DNA from 3 places in the Halomonas sp. G11 genome. Region 3 is predicted to be linked to each of the others. Evidence: predicted binding sites of a transcription regulator. Region 3 holds the regulator's gene; each other region holds the start of a gene.

Region 1 (6,356 bases), on a different contig from region 3:
CATTATCGCCATGGGGCTGCTTGGGTACGCCATGTGGCGCTGCATACAGGCCTTCAAGGACCCCGACCGCCACGGCACCAGCGCCAAAGGGCTGGTGATTCGCGCAGGCTTGTTTGTCAGTGCGGTTACCCATACCTTGCTGGCATTTTTTGCCGCCAGCCTTGTCTTCCGCTTTCTTTCGTCCGGTTCTTCAGGCGGCTCAAGCGGTGGCTCGGAAGGTATGGCCACTTGGCTGATGCAGCAACCCTTTGGCCGCTGGTTGGTGGCTGCCGTCGGCATCGCCATCATCGGTGCGGGTATCGCCCATGCCGTCAAAGGCTACAAGGCCAAGTTTGACAAGCACTTTACCATGCCCACGCGCACCCAAACCTGGGCCTACCCGATATGCCGCTTCGGCCTGGTGGTTCGCGGGCTCGTCTTTGTGATCGTGGGTAGTTTGTTCATGATCGCCGCTTACCAGTTCGACCCCAACGAAGCTGGCGGCACGGCGGAAGCGTTTAACACCTTGCGGCGCCAGGCCTTCGGGCAATGGCTGTTTGGGTTTGTCGCCATTGGCCTGCTGGCGTTTGGATGCTATAGCGTGCTTACCGCCATTTACCGCCACGTTGACCCTTCGTTATAGCCCTATCAGGAGCGTTTAAGCGTCGTCTTTTGGCGAACCCGATGCGGGCGGCATGTGCTTGGCTTTCATGTCCTTGAAGGCTTCCATGATGTCCATGGGCAGCGGGAAGACGATCGTCGACGCGTTCTTGTTGCTCATATCGCTCATGGTCTGCAGGTAGCGCAGCTGCAGCGCAGCAGAGTTTTCCTGCATCACGTTGGCCGCCTCGACCAGTTTCTTCGAGGCCTGCAGTTCGCCTTCAGCATGGATGACCTTGGCACGCCGCTCGCGCTCTGCCTCGGCCTGGCGGGCTATAGCGCGGATCATGCTCTCGTCCAGATCCACGTGCTTGATCTCGACGTTCGCCACCTTGATGCCCCAGGAGTCTGTCTGAGCATCAATGATTTCCTGGATGTCGTCGTTGAGCTTGTCGCGCTCGGAGAGCATTTCATCCAGGTCATGCTTACCCAATACCGAACGCAGCGTGGTTTGCGCCAGCTGGCTGGTCGCCTGGGTGAAGTTCTCCACCTGAATAATCGCCTTTTCAGGGTCGATCACGCGAAAGTAAAGCACGGCGTTGACCTTCACCGTGACGTTGTCCTGGGAGATCACATCCTGCTCGGGCACGTCCATGGTGATAACACGCAGATCGACCACCTGCATCTTTTGAATGGCCGGGATCACGATAACCAGACCAGGCCCTTTTACCTTCTGATAACGGCCCAGAAAGAACACCACGCCACGTTTATATTCCGGCAGAATGCGAATGGAGGCGGCTATCAGCAACACCACCAGGACAACGGGCACTAAGTAAGATAGCAACATGGGACACCTCGTCTAGCGATTGATGTGTAACGCACTGGCGGCCAGGCGCTTACGGGGGTGATACGTAGACCGTCAAGCCCTCAAGGCGCTCCACTTTCACCTCGTCGCCCTGCTTGATCGGCACATTGGTCACCGCGTTCCAGCGCTCGCCGTGCAGTCGCACGTGGCCGCGCGTGTCAAAATCTTCCAGGGCAATAGCACTTGCGCCAATCAGCTGCTCCATCCCTGTGTGGGCCGGGCGTTTGCGCAGCGTTGCGAAGCGTGTCAGCGTCCATAGCATCAGCCCGCCGGATACCAGCGCCACACCGCCAATCAGTGGCAGCGAAATGGCGAGGTACTCGGCATCCATCAGCATGATCGACCCCAGCACAAAGGCAATAATCCCGCCCACTCCCAATACACCAAAGCTGGGCATTAAGGCCTCGCCCACCATCAGCGCCAATCCCACGATGATAAGCGCCAGGCCCGCATAATTGATCGGCAGCATCTGAAAGGCAAAGAGCGCCAACAACAGCGAGATAACCCCGATAGTGCCAGGGAACAGGCTGCCAGGGCTCGAAAGCTCGAAGATCAGCCCGTAAAAGCCGATGATCAGCAGGAAGTAGGCAATATTGGGGTTCGTAATCAGCGAAAGCAGCTCTGTGCGCCAATCTGGATCAAAGCGCTCGATGGCGAGGTCGGCTGTCTCAAGCGTCCGATCACCACCTTCCATGACCACCGTCGTACCGTCTATTTGTGAAAGTAAATCGTTCAGATCCTGCGCAATCACGTCGATGACGTTCTGCTCCAGTGCCTCATTGGCGGTGAGGTTGACCGCCTCGCGCACCGCCGCTTCGGCCCAATCGGCGTTCCGGTCGTGACGCTCGGCCAGGCTGCGGATGAAGCTTACCGCGTCTTCCATGACCTTGCGTTCCATGGCGCTGCTCTCGCCTCCAGATGCGCTTTCACTTTCTCTTTCACTCTCGCCTTCCGATTGGCCTTCGGCGTTGTCATCCGCTTCATCAGCGCTGCCGGGAAAGCCGGAACCGCCCATCTGCACGGGCGTGGCAGACCCCAGATGGGTCGCGGGCGCCATGGCAGCGACGTGGCTGCCATACAGCAGATAAGTGCCCGCACTGGCCGCTCGAGCGCCGCTGGGGGAGACATACATCGCCACGGGAATATCGGTATTCAGCATTTCACGGATCATGTCGCGGGTCGTGTCGACCAGGCCGCCTGGCGTATCCAGCTCAACGACAATCACCTCGCTGTTCTGCTCGCGGGCCTTGCGCAGCCCGCGCTCAAGATAATCCTTGGTGGCGGGGCCAATGGGCCCTTCAATGCTCATCACCAGGGCGCTACGCGAAGAAGTCTGTGCCGTGGCCTGCCAGGCAAACGACAGCGCCAGCATCAACAAACCTGCCAGCGATAACCAAAGCCAAGGGGATTTGTAAGAAAGGCTTCGCATATCAGCTCTCCCCGCGCCTAGCGTCCTGAAACCATTACCTGGCTGCTGGGTCAGCAGCCATTATATAAGCACGCCCACCATCGGAATCATCATATACAAAACTTACGCCCTGTATACTTTCTGAACAAGTAATATTGCCACATTGATATACTTTCAACATAGCACTTATGGTGGGTTGGGTAATGAGGCGAAGCGTAAACTTCCTTAGCGGGAAAAATTGTCGCCATTTCAGGCCAATCTGGCATATTTATCCCTATCGGGAAATACACCTGGGCAAGCTGATTCGCCAGGCATGCAGCCCTGGCAGCTGGCAAATCAGGGCGCTTCCACGTAATAGCTGCTCACCCGCCAGGTGCCGTTTTCAAGGTGGGGGGTAACGGTCTCGAGCCGACGTCCGCTGTTCTCGAAGCCGGTTTGGAAGGTAAAGACGATATAGTCGCCGCTCGGCGCACCCGGCATGGACGTCTGGTGGCTGGTACGAATGCGCTTGCGCGAGGCCACCTCGCCAAAGTCCCGGCGCACAAGCTCAATGGTGCGCGCCAACATACCCTGTGACAGCGGCGCTTTTAAGATTGGCGACGAGGTCTCCCAGGCTTGTTCATAATTACCGTTATCGATCGCTTTCAACCAGGCAAGCGCAGCGGCCTCTGCCTCATTGGCAGTATGGGCCATGGCATGCGCACTGAAAGACAGCAGTGCGGCCGTGATAATGCAACTGAGTATTTTGGGCATGGCTGACTCTCGATACATGGGGGACGGTCGAACAACGTTGTTCGATAGCGTTCATCCGATATAAAGAGATATCGGAAACTGGCGAGGTTTCTTTAGGGGATTTGAAAGATCAGCCAATATCCGTTTGCAGTGCCCGCACTTGTTGTTGCCCACTATAACCCCTGAAGCCACTGACGAACGGTCGCGATGCCCTCTTCACTGACCACTAGCCCCAGGTGCGATGCGCCTTCCACCGTGGTGATGTCCGCATGCGGCACAAGCGGACGCAGCACGGGTTCAAATTGATCCGCATACAACGCCTCGTCCTCAGCACCGGTGACCACTAGAACGGGCACCTGCACTGAGTCCAGCGCCTGACGAAAATCAGCCGGACTAAAACCGCTCATCAGCCGATATGAATAGGCGAGCGTCTCTGAGCCATCGCGGTATTCAGGTGGCAAGTTGAACCGCAATACATCCGCCCCGTTGAAATGCGTGATGCCAATCGCGTTGAGCATGGAGATCGCCACAATCCTGGCGACACCTGGCTCTGCCCAGCCGCCGGAGTTATCCCGCACAGTGGGCGCATCGTGCCCAAGGTAAGGCGCCAGCAGCAGATACGCCGAGGCAAGGTGACCATGCTGCCCACCGGCAAAGCGCACCGCGAGCCCGCCCCCGGATGAATGACCGCCAACGACCACCCTTGAGACATCGGTGTTGGTGTCTTTGATATGGGCAATGAGGTCCGCCAGGTCATCTTCAAGCTGCTCAATGTAGTCGATATCGCCACGGCGCACCGGCGAAGGACCATGCCCGCGGACATCCGGCGTATAGACACTGGCAGCGCCTGACGCGGCCAACTCATGGGCGAGCGTCGCCAGGTACCTGCTGTCGGTTCCAGAGCCATGCACGAGAACCAGCGCGGTACGGGCTTCACTTGGATAATGGCGGTAGGCGAGCGATGTTCCGCCCCGTGCTTCATACGTTTGCAGCGGGGGCAGCGGGCGTGATGCTTGTGCAGAGGCCAGCGCTTCAAAATCAAGGCTGTTCGCGTTTGCACTTGTCGACATCGCCAGCAATGCTCCCATAACGGCAATCATCATGCGTTGTATCACTAGTCCTCCCGAACGCCTCAGCACATCGGCTACCTTGATGCAGTGGCACACAGCCCAGTGTCCGGGTTGGCTCTTCACGCTACTTACCCTTTAGGCGTTTGAGCCTGAGCCTTCCTGGGTTGGCCGTAACTGGCGCTGAATGCCGAGCAGGAAATTGCGCAGCATCTGGTCCTTGCACTCACGGTAATTCTTGTGGCTCGGCTTGCGGAAAAAGGCGCTGAGTTCGTGGTGGCTCAACGGCAGCCCGACCAACTCAAAAACCTCCAGCACATCATCCGCTTTCATGTTCAGGGCAATGCGCAGTTTCTGGAACACCATGTTGTTGTTCAGTTGCGCTTCCGGCTCGGGTTGCGGGCCTTCACGCTTGCCACGCTTGAAGCTGATAAACCCGTTCAAGAATGCCGCCAGCTCCTTGTTCTTCATGGTGACAAAGGCATCATCCTCATCCTTTTTCAGCCATGCAGCGACCTGCTCCCGAGTCACGCTGACCTCTGCCAGGGCGAAGATATCCACGATGGTGCTGTCTTTTAAATCGAAGGTGTAGCGGATGCGGCGAAAAATATCGTTATTAGTCAAAATGGGGTTCCTGGCCGGTAGTTAGTTTTTCAAGCAGTTCATCGATGTCGGCTTTCAGTTCATCATCTTCAGTGCCCTGCGCACTGGTTTTGGCCTGTCGTAGACTGGCAATAGCCGCGTCGGTCTTGCCTGCCTCAGCTTGCAACATCGCCATGGAAAAACCAATGGATGCCCGATGGTCATTGGAATCAATGGCGTTGGCTTTTTCCAGGGCCTTTTCGTAGCCCGCCAGCGCGTCTTCCAACTCTTCGGTAAAGTCCGCCAGGGTTTCCCATTGTTCCGGGTGGTCTTTATCGGTGTTCTCGTTATCGATGCAGATTGCCCGCAACTCGGCATACAGCGCATCAAATGTTGCTCTGTCATCCTTGGCGGCTGCCTTCATCAGCTTTTCCGCCAGTTCGTAAACCGCCTTGTATATCTTGGTGTTGATCACTGTGCATTACCTTTTCTATTACCCGGATTAATAGAGTTTCAGCTCTCCCCGATAAGTAGCATGACCGATCATATGAGTGCTAATCTTCCATGATGCACTATATATAAGGAACGTTCGATGGATCTTGCCAAGGTAGGCGACAGAGTCATCTGTCAGTGTAAAGGGAGCCCACACAACATTGTTTCCGGCGCATCCGCCACTATGGTCGATGGCATACCGGTTGCCAGGATAGGAGACAAGAGCTCTTGTAGCGCAGTCATTTCATCAGGTGCCAGTTGGTATTCGGTGGAGGGCTCTCCAGCTGCCATTCATGGTAGTGCGACCTCATGTGGTGGCTATATCGTGGCAGCTTCTTCTGCGATAACTGGCTCACCCACCACAGGAGGCATGCAGACATCCTCCCATCAAGCAAGCGCAGCCGCTGATGATGCACCAAACCAGGAGGGCATCCCCTCATCTGAGCTTTCTCCTACCGAAATCAACGAAGAATCTATATACGAATTTGTCGCCGAAACAGCCGAAGTCACCATGAATCAACCCGCCTATCTACTCGTGGAGGGCGTGGGCATGAATGGCGGCTATTCATTTCGGAACAATATCGTTATTAGAGGAAATGCCCTCCATATTTCTTCGCTGGGCTGGGCTCCT
Region 2 (6,356 bases), on a different contig from region 3:
TGACCCAGATCTCGCCGACGTCGCCTTCGGGCAGCGAGTGAAACCCTTCGGGATCGACAATATCGATTGTGTGACCCGGCTCCGGCGTGCCGCAGCCCACCAGAGCGTTGCCTTCAACGGCTGAAACAGCTTTACCTTCGGCCAGTGACTGTTGAGAAAAAGTCGTACCCACCACGCCCGAACCGCGTGGATTACAGCTGACCAATAACGTCGCTTCGGCCAGGCCATAGCAGGGGGCTGCGGCATCAGCGGCGAAGCCCGCAGGGCGGAAACGTTCGATAAAGCCAGTGAGGGTTGCGTGGCGCACCGGTTCGGCGCCTGAGAACGCGACCCGCCAGTTGGATAAATCGAGCGCTTTAATCTGCTCGTCGCGAATACGCTCAAGGCACAGCCGGTAGGCGAAGTCTGGGCCGCCGCTGATAGTGCCCCCATGACGGGAAATCGCTTCCAGCCAGCGTATCGGCCGCTGCAGAAAGAAAGTGGGGCTCATCAGTACGGCAGGGATACCGCGATAGAGGGGTTGCAGCAACCCACCGATCAGGCCCATGTCATGGTACAGCGGCAGCCAACTGACGAAGACATCGTCAGCGCCAATCGTGAAGCCCGTCTCGATGGCAAGCTCGTTCGCCATCAGGTTGCCATGACTCACCATGACGCCTTTGGGGGTGGCCGTGGAGCCCGAGGTGTACTGCAAAAAGGCGATATCATCACACTGCGGGCGATGCTCAGCCCAGTACTCAGCACGGCTCTCATCCACGGCATCCACGGGGATCAATTCGGCGCTACCAACGTCTTTTCCCGCTGAGGCGATCAGCTCGATAATCGTCGAAGAGGTGAGCACACAGGCGGCTTGGCTGTCGTCGGCGATGGCCAGCAGGCGTGCCAGGTGCTGCTGCCTGGCCGATTCCGGCGAGAAGACCGGCACAGCAATCACCCCGGCATACAGACAGGCAAAGAACGACACCACGTAGTGTTCGTCGTTATCCAGCAGGATCAAGGCGCGCTCACCAACCGGGAACCGCTGCTGGAGCTCGCTGGCCAGGGCGCGGGAACGCCGCTCCAGCGTGGCGTAGTCGAGGATGGTCTCGCCTTGAGCATTTACGACGACCAGCGCTCTGTCGCCGGGTCTTTCCCGGGCCAGACGGCTCAAGTGCTCGACATAGCTTATAAAAACATCGTGATGGGCCGGGTGGCTGTTCATTGTCTGAGCGTGCCTTGTAGTCATGGGTATACCTGCTGGAATTCCTGGCCGTGGGATGAGGCGTTATGGTTGGTCGCTGGAGAGGTTGCCGTGGCCTTCCGCCATGGCGACAACGACTTTGCGTGGCCCTTTAAACGGCGTTCGCGCGTGGGCGACCAACATGTTGTCGAGCATCAGCACGTCACCGGCCTGCCAGGGGAACATCACCGTTTCGTCGGCCAGCACACCGCGAACCTCGTCGAAAATGGCATCGTCGATGGGGCTACCATCGGCAAAGAAGACGTTGCGCGGCATGTCTTCGGGGTCGAGCATCTCTTCCAGCGACTCGCGTACCTCTGGCTGCAGGTTGGAGACATGGAAAAGATGGCCCTGGTTGAACCACACCCGCTCACCGGTGACCGGATGGGTCTCTATGCTTTGGCACAGTTGGGTAGTACGCAGGTCGCCATCAGGCTTCCACTCACAGCGAATACCCGCGCGCTGGCAGAATGCCTCCACTTCAGCGCGGTCTTCGGTGTTAAACACCTGTTGCCAAGGCATATCGAAATCGCCGTAGTTGCGCACGTAGAGAATGCCGGGTTCGAAGCGCTCACGAATCTCTAACGGCATGCGACGGTAAATCGCGCGGCTATCGGCGATCGGCGTCTCTCCCCCTTCAGGGGCGGCGGTGACGCAGTGGAACCAGATTTTCATCGGCCACTCGCGGGTATAAGCCTGCTCATTGTGGAGGGGAATATGTTGATGGGCGGGGTATTCGGTCGAGGTATAAATACCCGATGACACTGCTGAACGCGGTGTTGAGGCGAACTCATAACTCAGCAGCGGATGACCAAAGGCGGCGGCAAACTGCTGAAAATCGTCCACGGTGGGCACATCAAAGCCTCTTAGCAGCACGCCGCCGACCCGGGTCACCAGGGATTCAATATCCCCACGCAACTCGCCAAAGGCCTCCAGCAGTGACTGCCCCGGGTAGGCGGGGGATATCATGATGGGCAGCTCCGAGTCAGCAGGCCCCTGACGTTCGGGAATGGCGTTGGTGGGTTGCGTTGCGGTTGCGCTTTGATTATCCATAATGGGTCTCCTGAAAAGTCGTTGAGTCGCGTTGGCCCTGGTCGACATGGGCATAGCAGGTACAGTCCGCGTCGAAATAACTCAGGGCAGCGGCATAGCCACTCGGCGCAGCCAGCGACCATGCTTGCAAAGGGGATGAAACAGGGATTGAGTGCTCAAGGTGATAGGTGCCTGATGGCCCAGGAGCGGGCATAACCGAGAGCGCCTGCAAATGCTCTGCAATGCCCAGGCCCAGGGCTTTGAGCACCGCCTCTTTAACTACCCAGCGCTCCATGAAGGGCAGTGCGTGGTCGAGCTGCTCGCTCGGCGATAGCACCAGCTCGCTCAGCGGTGCAAGTTCGGCCTCCGGCCGGCAGCGCTCAATATCGACCCCCACCGCGCCGCCGGGAGCAAGCGCGATCAGGGCGACATGGCCAGAGTGGGAAATATTGAAGGTCGGCCCATTAGCGCTTTTCAGGCGTGGCTTACCGAAGATGTTGTGGGTAAACATCAGTTTGTCTGGCGCCACGCCGGTGTGGGCTGATAGCAGTCGCCGCAGGGCTGCACGTGTCGCCACGGCGCGGACGACATCGGGGTGACGGCGAAGCCGCTGGGCGCGCTGCCACTCGGCCTGGCTCAGCAGCCGCTCGTCGTCGACGGCCACCGGGGCGTCCAAGTCAAGCGCCAAGCGCCAGACTTCAAGGCCCTCAGGGGTGCTTTCAGCTAACCGCAGGCGCTGCATGGGGCACCTCCTCAAGCCGTCGGGTCAGCGCGCGCTCGATGGTCGCCAGCACCTGGGCCTGCTGCTGACGAATAAAGAAGTGGCCGCCGTCAAACCAGTTCAACGCGAACGCCCCACCCGCTTCCCGCTGCCACGCGTCCAGGCGCTCGCTTTCGATATCGTCATCGCGACCGGCGAGTACCTGTAGGGGGTAAGCAAGCGTCGCCCCGCCGCGATAGCGGAAACTGCGGCAGAGACGATAGTCCGCCGCCAACACATCGAGCGTAAGACGCAGCAGTTCAGGGCTTTCGAACACTTCTTGCGGTGTGCCACCCTGCTGGCGAAGATCCGCGATCAGGGCTTTGTCGTTATCAAGGCCCGCCAAGCGGTCTGAGTCGCGCATTGAGGGCGCCGGGCTGCCCGAGGCGAACAGCATCCGCGGCTGAGGGCGCCCCACATCGCGCAGGCGAGCGGCCATGCCGTAGGCCAGCAGCGCCCCCATGCTGTGGCCGAACAGGGCAAAGTCGCCGCGCATCCGCGTTGCTTGCTCTTCGCACAGCCGCACGACCTGAGTCTCAAAATCATCGATGAGCGGCTCACCCAGGCGCTCGCCACGCCCAGGCAGCTCGACGGGATAGACCTCGACCCAGGCGGGCAACTGACGCTCCCAGCGCAGATACATGGTGGCGCTGGCCCCGGCACAGGGCAGGCAGAGCAGTCTCAAGCGCTTAACCGGCATTCACCTGCTCCGCCTCGCTGTTGGCCTGCTCATCCATCCACTGACGCAGCGACAAGGGCCGCATATCGGTCCAGGTCTTTTCCACGTAGTCGAGGCAGGTTGGCTTATCGCCGAGCACCCCAGTGTCGGTCCATCCAGGGGGAATCGCCTTCCACTCGGGCCAGAGGGAGTACTGCTCTTCGTGGTTGACCAATACGCAGAAGACGGCATCTTCACGATCAAAACAGCTTGTCATGGGACTAACCTCACCGTTGCATAAGGAATGAGAAATAAAACGCAATTGCTTCTCATTACATAATGACGAGTGAGGCACCAGAAAATTTAACGGGAAAGAAAATCAATCAGGCTGGGACCAGCAGCCTGTCGGACTTAAGGCTGTCCTGGTGCGCACAAGGCGCTAAACCATCGTAGAGGGGGAGCAAGCGTGGAAAAGGAAACAGGGAGGAGAGAAAATAACCGTATGTCAGCGACGCTCATCACTACGCGGGATCATCCCCGTCAGCAACCATAGCTGTTCGGCTTCACGGAATACCCGGCGATGCTGGGAAGACGCCGCTAGCCATGCATGGAGCGCCTCGCGATCCGCATCACTCAACGTTTCTTCATGCTCGCGCATCAGCCAGTCCAGGGCTGTTTGCCACACGGCTTCATCGCCGCTGTCGTTATTCATCGTTACCGTCTAGCCTCGCTACTGCTGCCCGATCAATCATTGGACCGGAAAGCGCCTGCTACTAACAACGCTTTCACTATGTGCTGGCAGTGTAACAAAGCGACAATAAAAGCGGCACAGCGAACGCCTGCTTATCTGCCCGGCAACGACGTGCCTCGCAGCGACTGACGGCAATGAGTTAGCGCATCACGAATCATGAAGTTGACTGACGTGGTGGAAACCCCCAGCAACTGAGCCACTTCCCGTTGCGTATGGCTTCCCGAACGGTAGAGCTCAAAGGCGCGCCGCGTTCGCTCGGGCAGCTCATCCAGTGCGTCCACCACCTGGGCCAGAGACTGGCGATCAATGGCAATCACTTCGGGGGAGTGTGAGGCGCAGGAAGCGTTATCCCCCTCCTCCTCTTTTGCAAACAGCGTTGACTCAAAGGCCGAACGGCGGCAGCGGTCAATGGCGAGGTTGCGCACCACACGCGACACGTAGGATATGGGCTGCTTCATCTCAAACAGCGTGGTGGCCTCTGAAATTTTCAGGTAGGCATCCTGCAATACGTCATCGGCTTGATCGGTATTGCCCAGGACCCTTGCAGCGACACAGCGGAGCCGGGGGCGCTGATTGACGAAAATATCCTCTAATTCAGCGCTCCAGGGATGGACATCCATAGCTCGGCCTCCTGCCTTGATTGACACTACGGAATAAAAAGCAATAATTATTATTTGCGTTAGCGCCGGACAAGTCAACCTGCTAGAGCCAACCCACTTTTTATAACGATATGCTTGTTGACGTTATTTTTAAAAGACGTGGTTTTCACCCGCTTGAGCAGGTTTGCCTCCAGTCATTAAGCAACATTGACACCGCGCTAAACGAGCCGATATTATAAATAACAATGATTATCATTGATTTTTAAATGAATTCCATTGCAATGCCGCACCGGCTACCAAACCACTTTCTACAAGCAGTCACTGACGGCTGCTGTTGCTACGGCTACCTGCAGCACGCCAACAGTGGTGGTTGCTCAGAATGCCGAACAGCGCGCATTGTGGTCGATGGGCCGCTCAACACCAACATCCAGACACAGATGGGCGAAGTGCGCAGCAACGCCCGAGAAATTCGGGGGACGAACCGATCAGGCACTCCGGTTCAAAACACAGGAATAATCGTGACATATCAACAAAAGACGTTTTATCGCTCTTTACGTCACCCTTGCATCGCCTGGTCGATCGCGTTGCTCATCCTATGGATGAGCAACGCATCCATGGCCAGCGAGGAAGACCGCGTAGCGCCATTAGCGACGTTTGATTTCGCCATCGCGGAGACCCTCAATGCAATAGGTCATCCACCTAGATTTCTGTCTGGCCTGGAGGGGTACGAAAGATATTCACGGCAAGAGGAAATTCTGCCTCATGTGATTAACCTTGGTTATCGTCACTTCCCTAACCTTGAACTGCTTTCAAGCGATCCCCCACAACATATTCTGATTTCACCGCCTGCTCATGTCAGTTTACTTCCTAGGCTCAGAAACATTGCTGATGTAATGGAGTACCCGCTGTACAAGTATGCTGATGTTGAAGATGGTCATAACGACTGGGATACCATCGAAGGGCTGACGCGTCAGCTTGGCGATCTAGTGGAAGACCCTGACGCGGCGGAACGTTATATCGAGCAGTCCCGTCGCCACTTCACATCTCTTAAACAAGCGCTTGTGGATATCGACTCGCCTTTGTTGGTGGTGCGCCTGATGGATGAGCGCCATGCCCGGGTGTATGGGGCAGGCAGTGTGGAAGGCATGATGTTGAATCGCCTGGGTCTCGAGAACGCATGGCAGAAAGACCTAGGCCAATGGGGAATGACAACCGTCAGCGCAACGCCACTGTTTGATATTGATGCCAAGCTGGTGTTTCTCGACAGCCCCTACGGCCCCGACGGGGGTGTAGAACAACTCATCTCGGATGGCCAATGGCGACACTTGCCAAACGTT
Region 3 (6,356 bases):
ACGGTGCTGCAGCGTATCCTGCAAAACCTGCTGGATGAAGACGTGTCGATTCGCGACATGCGCACCATCCTTGATACCCTGGCTGAGTACGCAGGCCAGCAGCAGGACGCCAACGAACTCACTGCGCTGGTGCGCGTTGCCCTGGGCCGGGCGATTACCCAGCAGTGGTTTGCCGGTCAGGAAACCCTGAACGTGATGGGCCTGGATGCTCAGCTGGAGCAGGTGCTGGTGCAGGCGATGAACGGTAACGGGGCGATGGAGCCGGGGCTTGCCGAAACGCTGATGACCCAGGCCCAGCAGGCACTGGAGCGCCACGAAAGCAGTGGCGAACCGCCGGTACTGGTGGTTCAGCATTCCCTGCGTGCGGTACTGTCGCGGTTCTTGCGCCGCCGCTTGCGCCACATGGCCGTTCTGTCCCAGGCTGAGATACCCGATGACCGCACGCTGCGGGTAACCACTGTGGTAGGGGGCCGCTGATGCCAGCGTCGCTATTTGACTCACGGCCAGGGGTAATACATGAGTGTTAGACGTTTCGTGGGCGACAACAGTCGCGATGTGATGCGCCAGGTGCGTGAAACGCTGGGCGAAGACGCTCTGATCGTGGCCAACCGCCGCACTGAAGGCGGCGTCGAAATTCTCGCCATGGCCGACGAAGCCGTCGATCATTTCGAACCTTCGCCAGCTAACGAGCAACCAGCGACGCCGAAGGATCCGCTGGAGTCGATGAGTGAGCGCTTACTGCGCGAAATGCAGGATATGCGCTCGCTGCTTGCTTCCCAACAAAGCGAGCGCCGCACAACACCCACTGCCTCGACCGCCAGCGGCGCAGAGCGCTGGCGGCAACTGCTTTGCGGCGTTGGTTTCAGCCGCGAGCTTGCCGACGACATCCTGATGGATCTGCCAGGCGACCTGGCGACGCAAAGCGCGGATAGCGAACAGGCCTTGGCATGGTTGCGCGAACGGCTGATGACACGCCTGGCCGTACTCCAGGATGAGCCCGAATTTTTCGACCGAACGGGCATTGTCGCTCTGGTTGGGCCCACCGGGGTCGGCAAGACGACCACGACCGCCAAGCTCGCGGCCCGCTTTGTCATGCGCCACGGGACCCGCCCCGTCGCCCTGGTGACCACCGACAGCTTTCGTATCGGTGCCCATGAACAGCTGCGCATCTACGCGCGCCTGCTGGATATCCCGATGTACGCGCTGGACGCGGAGCAACCCATCGACGACCTGCTGAGTCGTCTGCAGGGTAAACAGTGGGTCATCATCGATACCGTGGGCATGAGCCAGCGCGACCAGCGGGTCATCGAGCAGATCGCCCATTTACAGGGCGGCCGCTCCAACGTCAGGCTGGTATTGCTGCTCAATGCCGCCAGCCAGCCTGAAACGCTTGAAGAAGTGGTGCTGCGCTATCGCCAGGCCGCCCGTGCGGCGGGTGCCGAGCTGGATGACTGCATCATCACCAAGCAGGATGAAGCAGGACGCCTGGCACCCATCCTGGATATTGTCATGCGCCATGGCATGCGCGTGCTGTTTGGCTCCTATGGTCAGCAGGTCCCCGAAGATATGGCGGTGGCGGATCCTGCTGCGCTGGTCGACCAGGCGCTGAATACCGACGCCGCCGGGTCAAGCAATACGTCGCCACCCGCGGCACCGATCAGTATGCCCCGCTGGTCGCGGGATGTGCTGGGCCAGGGGCGCCGTCTGTCGTCGCTGTTTGCGCGCCTGCGCGAGCGGATGGTGGGCTTTGAGCGCCTCGAAGGCGTCTGGGATATCGCTAACCTGCCCAGCGTGTTGCAGGATCAGCGCCTGGACGAGTTGCTGGAGGGGTACCCGCCGCCCCAACGCATGCTGGGTATGGCCTGGTCGCCCCGCCGCAACGAGCGCGGCTGTGATTGGGCGATGCCGGATATAGGGCTGGATGCCGAGGGCGCCTGGATGGCGTTGCCCTGGCTGCAGCATCGCCAACCCGCTGGCTGGCAGCCGCGCATGGCCACCTTCAGCGAACGCGATGGTGTCGCCGTGCACCTGCTGCCAGCGTTACCCGATAGCGAGGCGTTGACCTGGTTAGAAAGCCAATACCTGACCTGGGTCAGCCTGGCGCCCCCGGCACTCAGGGTAAACTTGCACGGCGAGCGCTATCCCCTGCGCCAGCTGTTTGCCGAAAGTACGCTCAACCACCGCGTCAATGTGCGCTTCCGTGGCCAGCCGATGGCTCTGTGGACGGCCTATGCCGAAGTCACCGACCAAGAGGGGCGGGCGCTGCTGGCGTGGTATGGCGAAGTGCGCGACCCGGAAAGTGCCAAGGTGGTCACCCGTCGTTACTGGCTCACACCCGCGCGGTTGGGCAACGAGGTGCTAAGCCTGCTGGTAACCCAGCTGCAGAGTGAAGGCCTGGCGGCGCTGACACGGCGTGCCTGGCAGCAACTGAAAGACGCCGATAGCGGCGAAGTAAGCCCTGAAGTGCGCCTGTTGATGGCCAGCGGTATTGCCGCCATTGCCGGGCACCTTGATTGCGCCGAGGACGAGGCCGCCAGTGGATTGCACGGTGATGTGCTGAACCTGTTAAGCAGCCGTCGCCGTCGGCGCGATACGGCATTGCTGGATGCGCTGGTGTACGCCTTTATGGCCCGTGATGCGATCCGCCAGCTGGGTAGCGTTAATCGTGAGGGCCTGGCATGAGCGCACGAGACCAAGCCGCTGGGCTACGCAAGTGGGCGGATCTGCAGCGACAGCAGCGGGGCGACGAAGCGCCTCCCGAGGCAACGGAATCACCCGGGCCGATGACCTACCGCTCGCCGGTGGTGCCCAGCGCGGCGGCCATGGAGCCGCCTGTCACACCGCCCAAGCCCAAAACGCCGTTAATGGTCACGGGGCTGTCGGGTGATGGGCCGGTAGAGGCGCGCAAGGTCAGCGCGCGTCTTGGCCAGTGGGCCGCGCTAGGGCGCGCCTGGGCCGGGGATCCGGCCGACTGGGATATTCGGATCGTGATGCCGGATGCGCCTGAACTGGCGACACTCAGTCAGCAACACCGTCGCTGGGCGCTGTGGGTCAACAGCGATGCCGATGCGTTTGGACGCATGTACCATCTACTCAAACAGTTGAGGCAGCATAACGGGCCGCAACGCTTACTGGCCCTGCATGAGCCCCATCTGCCCAGGCAAGGCCTATTGGCCAACCTGCAGCAAGCGGCTGGGGACTATCTGGGTATCGAGTTGCTGTTGCTGGCCCGCTGACGCAGCTAACGTCGGTAAAGCGTCTAATAATCGGGGTTAATCCGCTCATGAGAAGGAATGAAGCATGCTAGGCTATTGGCGTTATGCGATTAGCATTTTGGTATTAGCCTTGGGTCTCAGTGCTTATGCTCAGGGCGCGTCCAGCAGTTGGGTGACACAAGTGCCCGGGCTCATGGTGGTCATGAGCGACCGTGCCAGCCGCAGTGAACCGGTTCGCCCTCCAGCGGGGGCGACCACGCCAGCGGCGGTCATTGAGCGAGTCCAGTGGCAGTACCAGCACGCACCCGGGGCAGCACTACAGGCCTGGCTATGCCATCCTGAGCGCTGCGTGTCGTTATCGGGCATGCGTGGGGAGACCCGTGCTTTATCCGGCATAAGTGCGACAACGCCCCTGCATTTTCAATTTGCGCTAAACCCAGGGCAGCGGCCCGTTAGCGTTAAAGGGTTGCAGATGATAGTAGATTACCAGTGAGCACAGGTGGTTTAGCCGCGAGGCAATAGGATGTACACAGCACAAGGCAGGATCAAACAAAGTGAGCTGATGACGGAGTACATGCCACTGGTGAGACGTCAGGCCTTGACGCTTCAGGTCAGGTTGCCGGCCAGTATAGAGCTGGATGACTTAATCCAGGCAGGCATGATGGGGTTGCTGGAAGCCCTGGGACGTTTCGATGCCACTCAGGGCGCCACCTTTGCGACCTTTGCCAGCCAGCGCATACGCGGGGCGATGGTGGACGAATTGCGTACCCGTGACTGGCTACCTCGCAGCGTCCGCCGTTCGGCGCGAGCCGTTGATGAAACCGTCAGGCGCCTGGAGCAATCCTTGGGGCGCCCCCCCGAAGAAACAGAAATCGCCGACGCCATGGATATGCCGTTGGCTGATTATCAGCAGTTATTGCACGACACCAATAGCGGGCAGTTGCTGCCCTTTGAAGAGCTGGTGGCGGATGGCAGCGAACCGCATAATCGTGAAGCCGTGAGTTCGCCCTTCGATCATTTGCTCGACGCCCAACAGCGGGAAACCCTGGTGGCGGCCATCGAAGCGCTGCCCGAGCGGGAAAAACTGCTCATGGCGCTGTATTACCAGGAAGAACTCAACCTGAAAGAAGTGGGCGCCGTGCTCGGCGTCACTGAGTCTCGCGTTTCCCAGTTGCACAGTCAGGCGGTCAGCCGTCTGCGTGCCAAGTTAAACGACTCGGTTTAGGGTCTGTTGATGTTTCGCTGACGGCCAGGGCAACGGCAGTCGGCTTTTACGTTTCAGCGCTGATGCGCCCCGTTATATTGCTTTAGGAGCACGACATGAACCCATCGACGCTGATCGGTATTTTCGCCAGCATCCTGCTGCTGGTAAGCGTCCTGTTTTTCACCGCCGAGTCGCCGGGCAGCTTCCTCAACCTGCCAGGGCTTGCCATCGTGGTCACCGGCACCCTTGCCGCCACCTTTATCAGCTATCCTCTCAAGGAAGTGCTGCGGGTGGTACGCCTGGTCGGGCTGGTCTTCCGGCGTGAAAACACCTATGTGCGTGACGACATCAACGAGCTGGTGGCCATGTCCCGGCTGTGGTTCAAGGGCGATGTCCGCGCCGTTGAACGAGAGCTCGAAAACACCCGCAATCCGTTTTTGCGGACCGGCATCCAGTTGGTGATCGCCAACACCAAAGAAGACGAAATCTTCGATATGTTGCGCTGGCGGATTGCGCGGCTAAAAGCGCGTGAGCACGCGGAAGCGCAGATATTCCGCACCATGGCCACTTATGCGCCGGCTTTCGGCATGATTGGCACCCTGGTGGGGCTGGTCAACATGCTGGAAGTCATGGACTCTGGCAATCTCGATGTGATCGGCCCGCGCATGGCGGTGGCCTTGCTGACCACCTTCTACGGTATCCTGCTGGCCAACCTGGTGTTCAAACCTATTGCGGTGAAGCTCGAGCGGCGCACCGAGGAGCGCTTGATCACCATGAACATGGTGCTGGAGGGGATCTCCCTGATTACCAAGCGGCGGCTACCTTCCTTTATAGAAGAAACGCTCAATTCCTTCGTCGCCAACTACCACGACGAAATCCGCGAGCCGGAGGTCAAGAAGCCGCGCGCCTCGAATAGCGCCCCCGCCAAGGGGTAGTCGGGATGCTAGACCGGGATACCCGCCATACATTGGAAGCGCCACTGCCCAAGGACAGTGGCGACGATGGCTGGATGACCAGCTATCTGGATGTATTGACGCTGTTGCTGACCTTGTTTGTCTTGCTGCTCTCGCTGGCGCCACCCGGCGGTAACGACGCTGGCTCGCAAGCCAGCGTCGATGAAGCGTCCCCCGGCGCGATCGCCGACCTGCCTCTGGCATCACTGGCGACCGGTATCGAGCCCCGTCACAGCGGCCTGCAGCCGCGCTTTGACGGTATCAGCATTCCGGGAGTGGACGTTTCCCAGGGGCAGGAAGGGGTGACGCTGCGCATCAACGACAACCTGTTGTTCGACAGCGGCCGGGCGCAACTCACCGGGCAGGGCCGTGACCTCGTCGACAGTCTTGTCGAGGTGCTCAGCGCCTTTGATGGACAGGTGTCCGTCGAAGGCCATACCGATAATGTGCCCATCTCGACCTCGCGCTTTCCTTCCAACTGGGAGCTATCGTCGGCACGGGCGATCGCCGTGGTCCGCCATCTGGATAGCCAGGGGCTCGAGGTTGATCGCATGCGCGCCGTTGGCTATGCCGATACCCAGCCGATCGCCAGTAATGCCACAGCGCAGGGGCGGGCGGCCAACCGTCGCGTCGAGCTGGTGCTCAGGCAGCCGCCAACCCAAAATTAACCCCCGCTAAGACGCATCCCGGCACAGGCGCTGCATCCTTGCCAGCGCCTCTCCCGCGCCCTCCAGGCTGAATATCATGTACCAGGGGTCTTCATCCCCCTGATCAAAGCCCAGGAAGACCTGCTCGCCGACGCTCATGTCGGCGATCAATTGATCGATATCGTTGAGATAAAAGTGGGCATAAAAGCCGTTATTGCCACGCTCGGTGATAAATTCGGCGACGCTGTGGATGCGCTCGCGCTCATCGACGCGTAGCCGCGCAGGCACCTGATTAACCGCTCGGCTTTCGCCCTGAGCGGCCTCCAGCTCGACACGC

Evidence for each region. Region 3 encodes FliA, which starts transcription of late flagellar genes. Its sites were predicted from a motif close to CTAAAGTTNNNNNNNNNNCNGCCGATA; they were not measured.
Region 1: ADS46_RS09110 (DUF4019 domain-containing protein) is a predicted target of FliA. The motif match lies at 3,675-3,701, and genes of this name have one in related genera.
Region 2: ADS46_RS10365 (MbtH family protein) is a predicted target of FliA. The motif match lies at 4,010-4,036, and genes of this name have one in related genera.

The regions. Positions count from the first base shown of each region.
Region 1 is NZ_LYXG01000017.1:40,446-46,801, reverse strand. Features, by position in the region: gene ADS46_RS09125 (DUF1206 domain-containing protein) at 1-622, shown strand, start outside; gene ADS46_RS09120 (slipin family protein) at 638-1,426, opposite strand; gene ADS46_RS09115 (NfeD family protein) at 1,476-2,873, opposite strand; gene ADS46_RS09110 (DUF4019 domain-containing protein) at 3,189-3,605, opposite strand; gene ADS46_RS09105 (alpha/beta hydrolase) at 3,758-4,687, opposite strand; gene ADS46_RS09100 (DUF1456 family protein) at 4,790-5,275, opposite strand; gene ADS46_RS09095 (Replicative DNA helicase) at 5,268-5,708, opposite strand; gene ADS46_RS09090 (PAAR domain-containing protein) at 5,826-6,356, shown strand, end outside.
Region 2 is NZ_LYXG01000019.1:109,397-115,752, reverse strand. Features, by position in the region: gene ADS46_RS10385 (condensation domain-containing protein) at 1-1,225, opposite strand, end outside; gene ADS46_RS10380 (TauD/TfdA family dioxygenase) at 1,265-2,272, opposite strand; gene ADS46_RS10375 (4'-phosphopantetheinyl transferase family protein) at 2,265-2,993, opposite strand; gene ADS46_RS10370 (thioesterase II family protein) at 2,971-3,711, opposite strand; gene ADS46_RS10365 (MbtH family protein) at 3,701-3,946, opposite strand; gene ADS46_RS10360 (FecR/PupR family sigma factor regulator) at 4,175-4,381, opposite strand; gene ADS46_RS10355 (RNA polymerase factor sigma-70) at 4,513-5,040, opposite strand; gene ADS46_RS18540 (ABC transporter substrate-binding protein) at 5,538-6,356, shown strand, end outside.
Region 3 is NZ_LYXG01000016.1:45,569-51,924, forward strand. Features, by position in the region: gene flhA (flagellar biosynthesis protein FlhA) at 1-477, shown strand, start outside; gene flhF (flagellar biosynthesis protein FlhF) at 517-2,682, shown strand; gene ADS46_RS08785 (hypothetical protein) at 2,679-3,236, shown strand; gene ADS46_RS08790 (flagellar protein FlhE) at 3,301-3,708, shown strand; gene ADS46_RS08795 (RNA polymerase sigma factor FliA) at 3,739-4,440, shown strand; gene ADS46_RS08800 (motility protein A) at 4,536-5,354, shown strand; gene ADS46_RS08805 (OmpA/MotB family protein) at 5,360-6,040, shown strand; gene ADS46_RS08810 (hypothetical protein) at 6,047-6,356, opposite strand, start outside.